DNA from 3 places in the Marinobacter sp. M1C genome. Region 1 is predicted to be linked to each of the others. Evidence: predicted binding sites of a transcription regulator. Region 1 holds the regulator's gene; each other region holds the start of a gene.
The links. Region 1 encodes sigma-54, which starts transcription at its own class of promoters, with help from an activator protein. Its sites were predicted from a motif close to ANTGGCATNNANNTTGCTNT; they were not measured.

Region 1 (4,162 bases):
ATGTTGAACTGGTGCAAGGCGACACCAAGCTGTTTGCTCAAGAGGTGGTGCTCTACCGCGACATAAATGGGCTTAACCGCATTAAAGCCACCGGCACCCCGGCCCACTACGTTCAGCCCACGGCCAACGGAAAAGGGGAAACCGACGCAAAAGCCCTCACCATAACCTGGTCTGCTGCCGAGAAGCAGCTGACCTTTGAACGCGACGCAGTGATCATGCAAACTGGCAATATTTTTCGCGGTGAACTGATTCTTTACGACACCGTGAACCGCGTCGTCACTGCCCAAGGCAGCACCGAAGCAGGCTCCGGGTCAGGCCGGGTAGAAATGACGATCCAGCCGCGCAGCACACAGGAATCCGATGGCCGTTCTCAGAGCCAGTAATCTGGCAAAAAGCTACAAACAGAAAAAAGTGGTGATTGACGTGTCGCTGGAAATTCGCAGCGGCGAAATCGTCGGACTGCTAGGCCCTAACGGTGCTGGCAAAACCACCTGCTTTTATATGATTGTCGGGTTGGTGCAGGCTGACCACGGCCGCATTACGATTGATAACCAGGACATCACCCCGCTGCCCATGCACGGCCGTGCCCGCAAAGGCATTGGCTACCTACCCCAGGAAGCCTCGGTGTTTCGCAAGCTCACCGTGCGCGACAATATCATTGCCATTCTGGAAACCCGTAAAAATATGAAACGGGCGGAACGCGAAGCGAAGTTAGAGGAATTGCTAGCCGAGTTTCACATCAATCACATCCGCGACAGTATGGGTATGGCCTTGTCTGGGGGCGAGCGCCGCCGGGTAGAAATTGCTCGCGCACTGGCTATGGAGCCCGCTTTTATTCTGCTGGACGAACCCTTCGCCGGGGTGGACCCAATCTCGGTTAGCGACATCAAGCAAATCATTCGCCACCTACGCGACAAAGGCATAGGCGTACTGATCACCGACCACAACGTGCGCGACACCCTGGACATCTGCGAAAACGCCTACATTGTATCCGGGGGCCATATTATTGCCTCCGGCAGCTCCGCCGAAATCTTTGCCAATCAACAGGTCAAAGAGGTCTACCTGGGCAACGAATTCCGGCTGTAATAAACCTTAAAAGTGGGCATGCGATGACATCGCCAAAGGTGAATCGGTTGATTCCCCGGCGAACTCTAGTAGACTCGGCAGAGAATTTGCTTGTGAACGCAAACCCCGGTTAGCCAACCTTTTTTCGGTGGCTGCCACGCGCCAACCGATCGAGTAATGGATTCCCAAGAATGGTGATGAAAGCTTCTTTGCAGCTCAAGCTGGGCCAGAGCCTGACCATGACGCCCCAGCTCCAGCAGGCGATTCGCCTGCTACAGCTTTCTACCCTCGACTTGCAACAGGAAATTCAGCAGGCACTGGAATCCAACCCCATGTTGGAAGCACCGGAAGACGACGATCACGGCGATGAGGAATCCACGCACGCTGACACCAACAGCGATCAAAATACGGACTCCAGCGCAACAGATGCCTCGGTGGACACCAGCAAAGACTGGGACGAAAACGAAAATGGTCCCGACTGGGCCAGCGAAAACGAAATCCCCGATACCCTGCCAGACGACCTACCAGTGGATACGGCTTGGGACGACGTATACCAATCGGCGCCGGCACCGGCCAGCAGCAATGGCGACGATAACGACTACGATTTTGAAACTCGCAACTCGCCCGCTGAAACCCTGCGCGATCACCTGGAGTGGCAGCTTAACCTGACCACCATGACGGACCGCGACCGCGCCGTTGCTCACGCCCTGATGGACGCCGTTGACGAGCGCGGCTACCTGACCAGCTCGCTGGCCGAGATTTATACCGGCCTGCAGGACGAACAAGACGACGACCCGCTGGAACTGGATGAACTTGAAGCGGTACTAAGACGCCTACAGTTTTTTGACCCACCCGGTGTGTTTGGCCGCAACTTGCAGGAATGCCTGCTAATCCAACTGAACCAGATGTCACCAGACACCCCTTGGGTTTCTCAGGCGCGCATGGTCATCACCCACTACATCAGCCTGCTGGGCAACCGTGACTACGCCCAACTGCTGCGTCGTAGCCGCTTAAAAGAAGATCAGCTAAAACACGTACTGGCGCTGATTACCAGCCTGAACCCGCGCCCCGGCGATGTGATTGACCGAACCGAACCGGACTACGTGATTCCAGACGTGATTGTGTACAAGCGCAACGAGCGCTGGCGGGTAGAGCTGAACCCAGAAATTGCACCGCGCATTCGCGTCAATGCCAGCTATGCTTCATTGATAAAGCGCGCTGATAGCAGCGCTGATAACACCTACATGCGCGATCAGTTGCAAGAGGCTAAATGGTTCATTAAAAGCCTGCAAAGTCGCAACGAAACGCTGCTAAAAGTGGCTACCCGTATTGTGGAATATCAACAGGGTTTTCTAGACCAGGGGGAAGAAGCCATGAAGCCGTTGATCCTCTCGGAAATCGCCCAAGCCGTAGAAATGCATGAATCTACCATCTCCCGGGTAACCACCCAGAAATTCATGCATACACCTCGCGGCATTTTTGAACTCAAATATTTTTTCTCCAGCCATGTCAGCACCGATGCTGGCGGAGAATGTTCTTCAACTGCCATCCGCGCCATGATAAAAAAACTGATAGCCGTTGAAACCTCCAAAAAACCGTTGAGCGACAGCAAGATTGCCGCCATGCTTGGGGAACAGGGAATCCAAGTGGCACGGCGTACCGTGGCCAAATACCGGGAGGCACTACAAATACCTCCATCGAACGAAAGAAAGCGACTGGTGTAGCAGCACCAATGTAACAACACCGATGCAATAGCAGGAGAAGCCTATGCAACTCAATATTTCTGGCCATCATGTCGAACTGACCGAAGCACTCAAAGAGTACGTGAACGAAAAGTTCCAGCGCTTGGAGCGCCACTTCGACCAGATTAGTAACACCAATGTGACTCTGCAGGTGGAAAAATTGCGCCAGATAGCCGAAGCTACCGTAAATATAAGCGGTGGCGAATTGCACGCTAAGGCCGAAAATGAAGACATGTACGCAGCGATTGACGCTCTGGTGGACAAACTGGACCGCCAGATCCTCAAGTACAAAGAAAAGCAAGTATCCCGGATGCATGGTAACTAACACCGGATACAACGCGTAAACGCTTCACGCGCTGCGGCATGGCACCATGCCGCAGCCTTTTTTTTAATGGAAGTACCGTCGACCCATGAGCGAGACATCCCTGACTATAGAAACCATCCTTGCCCCGGAACTGACACTTTGTAACGTGCCAGCGTCCAGCAAGAAAAGGGTTCTTGAGTTTATTGCAGAGCAAATTCACCTGCATAACGCCACCTTGGGCAACACTCAGATATTCAGCAATCTGATTGCCCGCGAGCGCCTGGGGTCTACCGGAATCGGCCAAGGCATCGCTATTCCCCACTGCCGCCTGGAAGGCCTGGAGCACGTTATTGGCCTTCTCATCACCCTCAGCGAAAGCGTGGACTTCGATGCCATTGACAACCAGCCGGTGGATTTAGTTTTTGCTCTGGTTGTGCCAAAAGAAGCCACCAGCGAGCATCTTGAGCTGCTTAGCCAGCTTGCAGAAAAATTCAACGACCGGGCTTTTTGTGACCGTCTGCGCCAGTCGGAAGATGCCATTACCCTATTTCAACGTATGACCTCGGGACGCTAATCTGTCTTGACCGGATCCACTTCGACCGTTCGCACTCAAAGGGGTATTAACGATGAAACTGATTATTGTTAGCGGCCGCTCCGGATCGGGTAAAAGTACCGCGTTGCACGTTCTTGAAGATCTGGGTTTCTACTGCATCGACAACTTACCCATTGGCCTTCTGTTCCCGCTGACCAAAGAAGCTGCCGCACAAGAGCCTGCCGGCCGCCTGCACAAAATGGCGGTGAGTATAGACGCGCGCAACCTGTCCGGTGAACTGGCCAATTTCGAAGATATTCACGGACGCCTGAAGGACACCGGCGTCAGCACTGAAATCATATTTTTAGACGCCGACGAGCAATCTCTGCTGCAACGCTTTCATGCTACCCGACGCAAGCACCCACTGAGCGACGATCACACGTCATTGCGCGAAGCCATTAGCTCAGAAAAAAAACTGCTGGAACCCTTGTCGAATCTGGCTGACCTTTACATAAACAC
Region 2 (4,162 bases), 1.1 Mb from region 1:
AAATGCAGAACATTGCCGGGCTCAGGGCGTTGAGCCATCCAGTTCTGCCAGCAGGCCAGAAAGTTCAGCCCGAGGTCGAATTCGCCCGCGGCAAAAACCGTCTGCTGAGAGTGGGTGACTCGCTCAACGTGCTGTATCTGTATTTTCTCCAGACTGAGCTCGTCATAAATCCGGTTACTGGCGCCGTTTAAGTAAAGCCTGCCACTCCCCAGCCAGGTTACTTCAGCGTGAGCAAGGGCCGGCCCGATCATTGATCACTGGAATCAACAATCGACATGCTTTCAATCCTAATCGTCTGAAGCGGAACATCATTCATGCCTTGGCGTGGCCCGGTTTGTAAAGTGGCTATGGCGTCAACCACGTCCATGCCGGAAACAACCTTGCCAAACACCGCGTAACCTGCACCGCGCGAGTTGGGGTTAAGGAAGTCGTTATCGATCAAGTTGACAAAAAATTGGGCCGTAGCCGAATCTGGCGCATTCGTCCGCGCCATGGCGAGGGTACCACGCAGGTTTGGCAGAGAGAGAGTGGCTTCGTTGCGGATGGGCGGGCTGGTTTGCTTGCGCTGCAGCTGTTCAGTGAAACCGCCGCCTTGAATCATAAATCCCGGAATCACCCGATGAAATACGGTGCCTTCGTAATAACCCGAACGCATGTAATCCATAAAATTAGCCACGGTTTCCGGTGCAACGTCTGGCCTGAGTTGAATCGTAAAACGGCCTTCGGAGGTTATCACGTCTACTTTTACCAAATCCTGAGTGCCGAGGTCGCTGGCGCTGTCGTCAGCATTGGCGGTGCCGGACATTGCGACAGATGCGGTCAGAACGGAAAAGCAAAATGCGGAAAGAAAACGTTTTACAGCGGGCATACTCTGGCTACCTTGGCAGATTGGGATTGAAAATATGATTAAAAGACGGCAGCAAAGCGCAACAGATCACTGGCGCCTCAGGCGCTGGCCAGAATAGTACTGGATGACACCGCCGTATGCTGGCCACCAGCACCGTAGAGTTTCTGCCGGCTGCTGGAACCGCGCACTATATCACTTAATCTGGCCAGGCGTTTTTGCATATGAGCCATTACCCGGCCGTTGTTTTGATTCAGCTGCTGGCACTGGGTCAGTGCCTGATCGGCCTGTTGCCAGAGTTGGTGAAGTTCAGTTAGTCCAGCGGCGGCAATAAAGCGGGAAGGATTACCGCTCTCAGGACGAAAGCCCATAGCAACCAGAGCGTGAATTTTGAGTTTGGCGCGTTCGCGAATTTGCTCTAGCTGAGCGTTTTTTTCATCAGTCAGTGCTTGCAGCTGCTTCATGTCAGAGGTAGACAGCAGTTCTTTTTCAGCGCGCAAAAGATCCGCCATAGCAGACAACTGGCGGATATCTTGCGCAAGAAGGTTTTTCAGATCATCAATAGCGGCCATAATTTATTCATCCAAATATGCTTTTATCCATATCAAGCATTTTCTGGGCCAATTGTTGAGCGTCTACCTTGTAACTGCCGTCTTCCAGAGCACTGCGAATCTGAGCGATCCGCTCATCGTCCATTTCCGGGAAGTCGCCCAGCTTTTGTTCTAGCTGTTTGAGATCGCGGGCCTGACTGCTCAAATTAACACTCTCACCGCGGGCCTGCGTGCTTTGGGCCGTGGCCTGCTCCACCGTTGCGGTTTTGGCCGCGTTGCCGGCTTTGTCGGCAGTGGGGCGCTGGGTGTTGATTTGGCTTTGGTTGATTCCATTGAAGTCAACGGACATGTTAGTACCTGCTGTATTGGTTGCGGCGCCGATCGAGGCGCAAAATATGGTCTATGACTGAGTAACGGCGGCGGTCAAAAAAGCTTTAACATATTTTTACAAAAAAATAGCCGGTTAGTTTTTGCCGCTTGTGTTTTCGCGGCACGGGCTTACGCAATGTAAACGGCAAAAAAGTGCCGGACAGCGTCGCCTGGTTTTTCGTTCGTTTGTTACATCGGAATCAGCACTTGGCCGGGCGCGGTCACTCGGCCTTTGATGGTCCGTAAAGACTGAAGATTTTCTACCAGCACCTGCTCACCAATCGCCGCATTGGCCAGGGCCTTCCCGCGCGAACGTACGGTAAAAGAGCCGCTGCTGGCGGTGATCATAACATGGTCGCCACGCTCCACGGCATCGGGTGCCGAAAGTAGATCCGGGGTGATCAGCGAGCCACTGTTAATGGACCGACGAACTTCCATACCGATGATTAACTGCGCTTCAGCAATGGTTCCACGGCGGCTGGCATTCACCACAACGGTCTGCTGGCTTAACATATCGGCGCGAAGGCGCTCGCCGCGGGCGAGTGGGCGGCTAGCCACCAAAGCCGGTCCCCGAATGTCTACGGTAGCACCCAGATACATGCGCCATGGTCGCTCGCCGCTGCACTCGATTAACATAGAGGGCTGGCCGGATTTCCAAGGGTCACCGCTGAAATGAACGCTCAGCGGACCACTGCAGGCAGCCAATGACAATCTGGGGTCGGGTTTTGCACTTTCATAGCTGACTTCATAGCCTGCAGCGGCCTGTTCTGTGGCAAACTGTTGCAAAAACAGATTAGCCGCAGTGTGAATGTCATGTGCGGTAGAGTTTGCCAGTGCAAACGGGCTTAGGCATAGGCCGAGAAGGGCAGTGACAAGAGTGTGTTTGCGCATATATATGAAAGCGTCCTGTTTTGCCGATGTGTTGGTAAAGCCGGTTGTGCTGCGAAAAATTCATTCCGGTGGCATCACGATTTGCGGGCACTGGCCGTTAAACCTGACATGCGATAGCGATATTTTGGCGCATGTGAGAAAAATTGCTCTTTCAAGACACTTGAGAAAGCAAAAACTGTGCCGGTTAGCCCGGCCGTCGGGAGAAAGAACTATGGCAGGTGTATTGGACAGCGTGAACCAGCGTACGCAGTTGGTCGGAAAAAACCGGCTGGAGTTGCTATTGTTTCGGCTCCGCGGGCGCCAGGTTTATGGCATTAACGTGTTCAAGGTAAAAGAGGTATTGCAGTGCCCTAAGCTGTTCAGCATTCCCAGCAGCCTACCGGTGGTTCGCGGCGTGGCCTACACACGCGGCGCGACTATTCCGATTATTGATTTGGCGATGGCGATTGGTATGCCGGCCATTCCTCAAGAAGATCTGGTCACCAGTTTTGTGATCATTACCGAGTACAATCGCAAAACCCAAGGCTTTCTGGTGAGTGGCGTGGAAGGCATTGTGAATATGAACTGGGAAGATATTCTGCCACCGCCTAAAGGCGCAGGCCGCGATGTATACCTGACAGCCGTCACAAAAATTGACGACAAACTGGTTGAAATCATTGATGTAGAGAAGGTTCTTTCGGAAGTGGCTCCGTTAAAGGAAAACGTTGGCGAAGACATTCTCAGCCGCAGTGCAGGGCGGGTACAAGGCCATCTTCCGGTGTTGGTGGTGGACGACTCGAATGTGGCCCGGCGGCAGATTGAACGTTGTTTGAAAGCCATAGGTATGGACGTTGTTGCCCATAATGATGGCAAGCAGGCTCTGGACTATCTGACGGAGATCACCGCCGACGGTTCCAAAGCGACGGACCATCACTCGATGATGATTTCCGACGTTGAAATGCCTGAAATGGACGGCTATACACTGGTTGCGCGCTGCAAGGAAAATCCGCTGATTAGCGAACTGTTTATTATGCTGCATACTTCCCTGAGCGGCGTGTTTAACAAAGCGATGGTTCAGAAAGTGGGGGCAGACGATTTTATGGCGAAATTCAGCCCAGACGAACTGGCCGAGCGGGTTATGGATATTATTGATGGAAAATAAACGTGTTACTTCACAGGCTGTCAGAATCGAGAATGCATGAAATCTGAAATCACTCCTCAGGAATACGCGGCGTTCAAGACCTTTTTACAAAACGCATCGGGCATTCTGCTGGGCGACAATAAACAGTATCTGGTGAAGAGCCGGCTGCGCCGGATTCTGGAAGACAATCAGCTTGGCTCTCTTGGCGAGTTACTTGATCGCCTGAAGCGTCCAGGCCGCAATAATTTGAGTGAAGTGGTTATTGATGCTATGACCACCAACGAAACCTTATGGTTTCGTGATAATCACCCGTTCCGCATTTTACAGGCTATTTTGTTGCCTGAGTTTGCAGACCGTAAAATGTCGCAACCGTTACGTATCTGGTCG
Region 3 (4,162 bases), 2.2 Mb from region 1:
GATCAACAACTAATACCGGAGTTTCATAGGCGAAAGTCATTTTTGATAACTCTGGATCATAACCGACTCGTTTTATTTTGCGGCTCCATCAGACTGCCTGCTTTTTAGCTCCCGCACCATACCTAGTTCTGTGCGGGAGTTGGCGCTGTAGAACCAGTTCAGAGCATGAACTCTGTTGCCTGAGGCACAGATTTTGTTGCCGCTGGAGAGAAACAGTGCGGATTTTTTGTATAGAACCGGTTCCAAACCCCGCAAAAGCTCCATCAAACTGCCTGCTTTTTAGCTCCCGCACCATACCTAGTTCTGTGCGGGAGTTAGAATTACGAAACCAGATTAGAGCATAGAAAATGTTGCTGCTGAGCAAAGCACGAACCGGATTCAGATAACAGGTGCTGAAAGGTTTAAGTATGGTTCAGGTGCCGCCGTATAAACGTACTTTGCTTCCAGTTTGGTTCGTGACGGATGCTACAGGCAACACTTGGTTGGCCACAGGCAATGTAGACTGCACATTGCTAAAGCGAGAATCAAAAATATAACGTAACTCTATGTTTTATCGAGGAAAAACCATAATTAGTGGGCTAGACGAGAGACGGAGTTGAGAGACCTGGACGGGAGAAGACATATCCACAGGGAGCGAAATTTTTACTGATTGAGTTCTTTTTTTATTGAAAAATTACGTACTTATAGCGTTTTAAAATCTTGTTTTAAATGGTTTTTTTATCGATTCAGCAATGGTTAAACCGTCAGAGCCAAAGAGCGAACCATAGACGTCAATGGTCGAACCATGAGAGCGAAAACGGTTAGAATTACGGAACCAGGTCAGAGCATAGAAAATGTTGCCCTAGCATGAACTCTGTTGCCTGAGGCACAGATTTTGTTGCCGCTGGAGAGAAACAGTGAAGCGTAATTCGGCTTAAAGTTATCCCCAAAATTTGGGGAAAAGCCTGTGGTTAAAGCTGTTTTTCGTAGGTCTTTCCCCTCCGCTCCGGCAGACACGCTGAGTCGGTCAAAAAACAAACAAAGTGGCTTTACCCGCCCCGCGTCTACTGCTGACAACAGGTGTTATGGTAAACAGGCTATCTCCCAATGAACATAAGATCCGTTACCCGCAGTGAAGGATACCCTTAAAACACTGCGGGGGATTAGTTGACCATTACCGTAAGAGCGAACAGTTATAAAGGTTTATTAAAGGCTCTTGGGCCATCCGGTGTTTCCGCCCTTCTGGGAAGCGAAAGCACCCTCAGCCGGAAGGTGGTGCAAAGCAAAGGCTTCGCCTATCGAATGAACGCGTCGGAACTCAAGGCTGAATTCAACAACAATGCCCAGATCTCCATTTCTCTCCGATTTTCTTTTTGGGAGTGCCTGTTCAGCTTCGGTTAATCGGTTCGCGATCGGTTCGCCGGGACATTCAGTTCGCTGTCCGGGGTTCGGGGCCCAGCTCAATGCAGGTGCATCATTAAAAACGTCAGAATCGTTTACACGTTATTAATTTTAAGTAAGGTCGTAAGTTTCTTATCTTTTGACTCTTAAATGTTTTTTACTAGTTGGCCAAAATATTGCCTATTATCCCATGCTTGGGAAGTATGGATGACTATCAAATGGAGTTATGTATGAAAAAAATCATATCCGGTCTTTTTCTGACGGGATTTATGGCGGGAGCTCAAGCTGGTCCGATTGTTACCGCAGACTATACGGAGCTAGGCGGTAATCGCTGGCAAGCCGACTACATTCTCAGCAATCCGGTCGGCTCTCCGTTTGATATCAATTATTTTACGATCGATTACGTAGCCGAAGCCTATACTAACTTTACGCTGATTAATTCTGTGCAGGGATGGGACAGCTTTGTAGCTGAAGCCATTCCAGCATTTGGCTTTGGCGGGCTCTTTGACGCTTTCGCGTTGGATAACGCTGCCATACTGGCACCAGGCCAGAGCACAGGTTTTTTCTCTGTCGAGTTTGACTATTTCGGCAATGACAATCTCTCGGGCCAGCAGTATTCCGTGCTGGATCCCTCATCTTTTGAGTCCCTCGCCTCAGGCGCGATCAATCAACATAGCATTTCCGTTCCTGAGCCTAGTTCCCTGACCTTGCTAGTTGTCGGTATGGGGCTGGTTTGCTGGCGAAGAAGACTTGCTCAATTTGCTTGCGCCAAGGGGGTAAGACGGTGAAAAGCGCCCGGTTTCGTTTCTTAGTCGCAATAGCAACTCTGGCTTCGGGGGGATTAGCTCAAGCTGCCCCACTATCGGAAATAGAAGTCACCCAAATCCTCAACGTAGATACTCAGCAAATCTCACGCACCGTCTATGAGATCAGCTATCGTGTCTCGGTCGCAAGCAGCTACGACCATACCGTGACCGGACTCACCGGTACCATCACATCCGTCAGCACCGGTGTTGAGGTCCTAGATAGAACGGTGCACTTTGATGACATTGCAGCTGTCGGCAGCCAGCAGAGCCGGGACGCGATCCTTATTCGGCTGAACCGGCGAACACCTTTTAGTATGGACATGCTTCAGTGGTCGTTTGACGGCGAACTGGTACAGAACGGACTGCCGCCCGACCCAGGCAGCGCCGGCCGAGAGACTCTGGGAGGCATCGATAGCGACAAAGACGGCGTGAGAGATGACCTTCAGCGGAAAATCCTTGAGCAGAACCTTGACGAAGAGAAGACAAAAGCACTGATCCAGTACGCGATAGCACTCCAAGAAGCGATGCGCATTGGTGCTGCCGATCCCGCTAACGAATTACAACCGGTTGCTAAGTCGATCGTCGACTCGGTCGACTGTCTATACGCCCGGTTCGATGATGACGCCCGCGAGCAGGTGAAAGCCGTTGAGCGTCTCGCCATCAATACCGACGAGCGCTACCACGCTTACAACATCTTCAATGACCGTCTCTCCGGCCAGTTTTTTGGCGGAAACAGAGAGAATCAAGACGGCTGCCAACCTTAAAAGGAGAAAGGTTGTGTTAAGAAACAGCAAGGTAGAAGTGTTACTGGCATTGGTTATCGGACTGTGCTCCTTCGGCGCATCAGCCGAGCAAGATCTTTCCTGCGGTCAGACGACCACCAAGATTTACTTTGGCAATGGCGTGGATAACTCTCTGGCTGACGCGACAAGCTCAAAACAGGAACTAAAACGAGCGTACCTGAGTCAGTTGGAAAACACTTATCCCGAAGAGACTTTCGAATTCCAGTTGGCTTATAACCGCTCTGAGGGCGTGATGAATGACGTTTTGGAGGTTTTTCAGCAGAAGCTTTCCGAGAATGGCGACTGGCTCGACTGGTCTGCTGCAGAGTACCTCTCAGCCCTGAACATGCTGAGAAAGGTGCAACTCCCATATGAACATCCCTCGATCGAGATCTTTGCCGGCATTCTAGAAGAAATGTATGCGGTGGCGGTCGTCCGGGAGGCGAGTCTGTCAGAGCACGTCCAGAAGTACCAGGGGGACCTCCAAGCCGGGCACCGAGTCATCATCTTCGCCCACAGCCAAGGCAACTTGTTTGCGAACTCCGCTGTGCAAACAGTGGCGGGAATTGAGCCAGATAAAAAGAACAGTATCAGAGTCATCGGCGTTGCCAGTCCTGCCGCCTCAACGGTTAGCCCTAACAACTACTGGACGGCTTATGACGACCGGGTCATTAATCTTGCCCGATCTTTTTCTCTGGTCGGCGTCCTACCCGGCAATGTCGACAATGATCCTGGGATCTTCAACGATCGGCGCGACATCCTGAATCATAGCTTCTATGAGTCCTACTTTGACTCCACTTTAGTCAGCCGTGGGTACTTTAATCAAGAGTTTGCCGGCTTAGTTGCGACCATGCCGTTTCCTGAAGTTGAAGCGGGCGATGGCGCTATACGGGTAACTCTGAAGTGGGGCGGTCAGCCGGATGTCGATCTTCACGTTTACGAACCAAACGGCACTCACGTCTATTACTCAAATCGCAGAGGCCTAAGCGGATTCCTAGATGTGGACGATACGAACGGCTATGGCCCCGAAAACTATTTTGTGAGCTGCGAATCCCTGGAGACAGGGACATACCGTATCGGCGTCAACTACTATTACGGGCAAGCTCCAGAAGTTGCACAGGTACAGATTTCACTGAGTGATGGCCGCGCACTCAGCTTCAGCCAATCCCTATCCACAAGCCGAGGTAGCAGTGG

Region 2: the regulator sigma-54 is predicted to act here: its motif matches at 2,821-2,840, upstream of flgA (flagellar basal body P-ring formation chaperone FlgA).
Region 3: the regulator sigma-54 is predicted to act here: its motif matches at 1,544-1,563, upstream of MIH19_RS02595 (PEP-CTERM sorting domain-containing protein).

Annotation. Positions count from the first base shown of each region.
Region 1 covers NZ_CP092289.1:3,133,813-3,137,974, forward strand. Annotated here, with positions in the region: gene lptA (lipopolysaccharide transport periplasmic protein LptA) at 1-383, shown strand, start outside; gene lptB (LPS export ABC transporter ATP-binding protein) at 361-1,086, shown strand; gene MIH19_RS14700 (RNA polymerase factor sigma-54) at 1,257-2,789, shown strand; gene hpf (ribosome hibernation promoting factor) at 2,833-3,132, shown strand; gene ptsN (PTS IIA-like nitrogen regulatory protein PtsN) at 3,218-3,685, shown strand; gene rapZ (RNase adapter RapZ) at 3,738-4,162, shown strand, end outside.
Region 2 covers NZ_CP092289.1:2,035,447-2,039,608, forward strand. Annotated here, with positions in the region: gene mnmC (FAD-dependent 5-carboxymethylaminomethyl-2-thiouridine(34) oxidoreductase MnmC) at 1-251, opposite strand, end outside; gene MIH19_RS09680 (peptidylprolyl isomerase) at 248-868, opposite strand; gene MIH19_RS09685 (flagellar protein FlgN) at 946-1,416, opposite strand; gene flgM (flagellar biosynthesis anti-sigma factor FlgM) at 1,424-1,744, opposite strand; gene flgA (flagellar basal body P-ring formation chaperone FlgA) at 1,954-2,655, opposite strand; gene MIH19_RS09700 (chemotaxis protein CheV) at 2,867-3,796, shown strand; gene MIH19_RS09705 (protein-glutamate O-methyltransferase CheR) at 3,833-4,162, shown strand, end outside.
Region 3 covers NZ_CP092289.1:549,857-554,018, forward strand. Annotated here, with positions in the region: gene MIH19_RS02585 (3'-5' exonuclease) at 1-40, opposite strand, end outside; gene MIH19_RS02590 (hypothetical protein) at 1,147-1,380, shown strand; gene MIH19_RS02595 (PEP-CTERM sorting domain-containing protein) at 1,611-2,168, shown strand; gene MIH19_RS02600 (hypothetical protein) at 2,165-2,950, shown strand; gene MIH19_RS02605 (hypothetical protein) at 2,964-4,162, shown strand, end outside.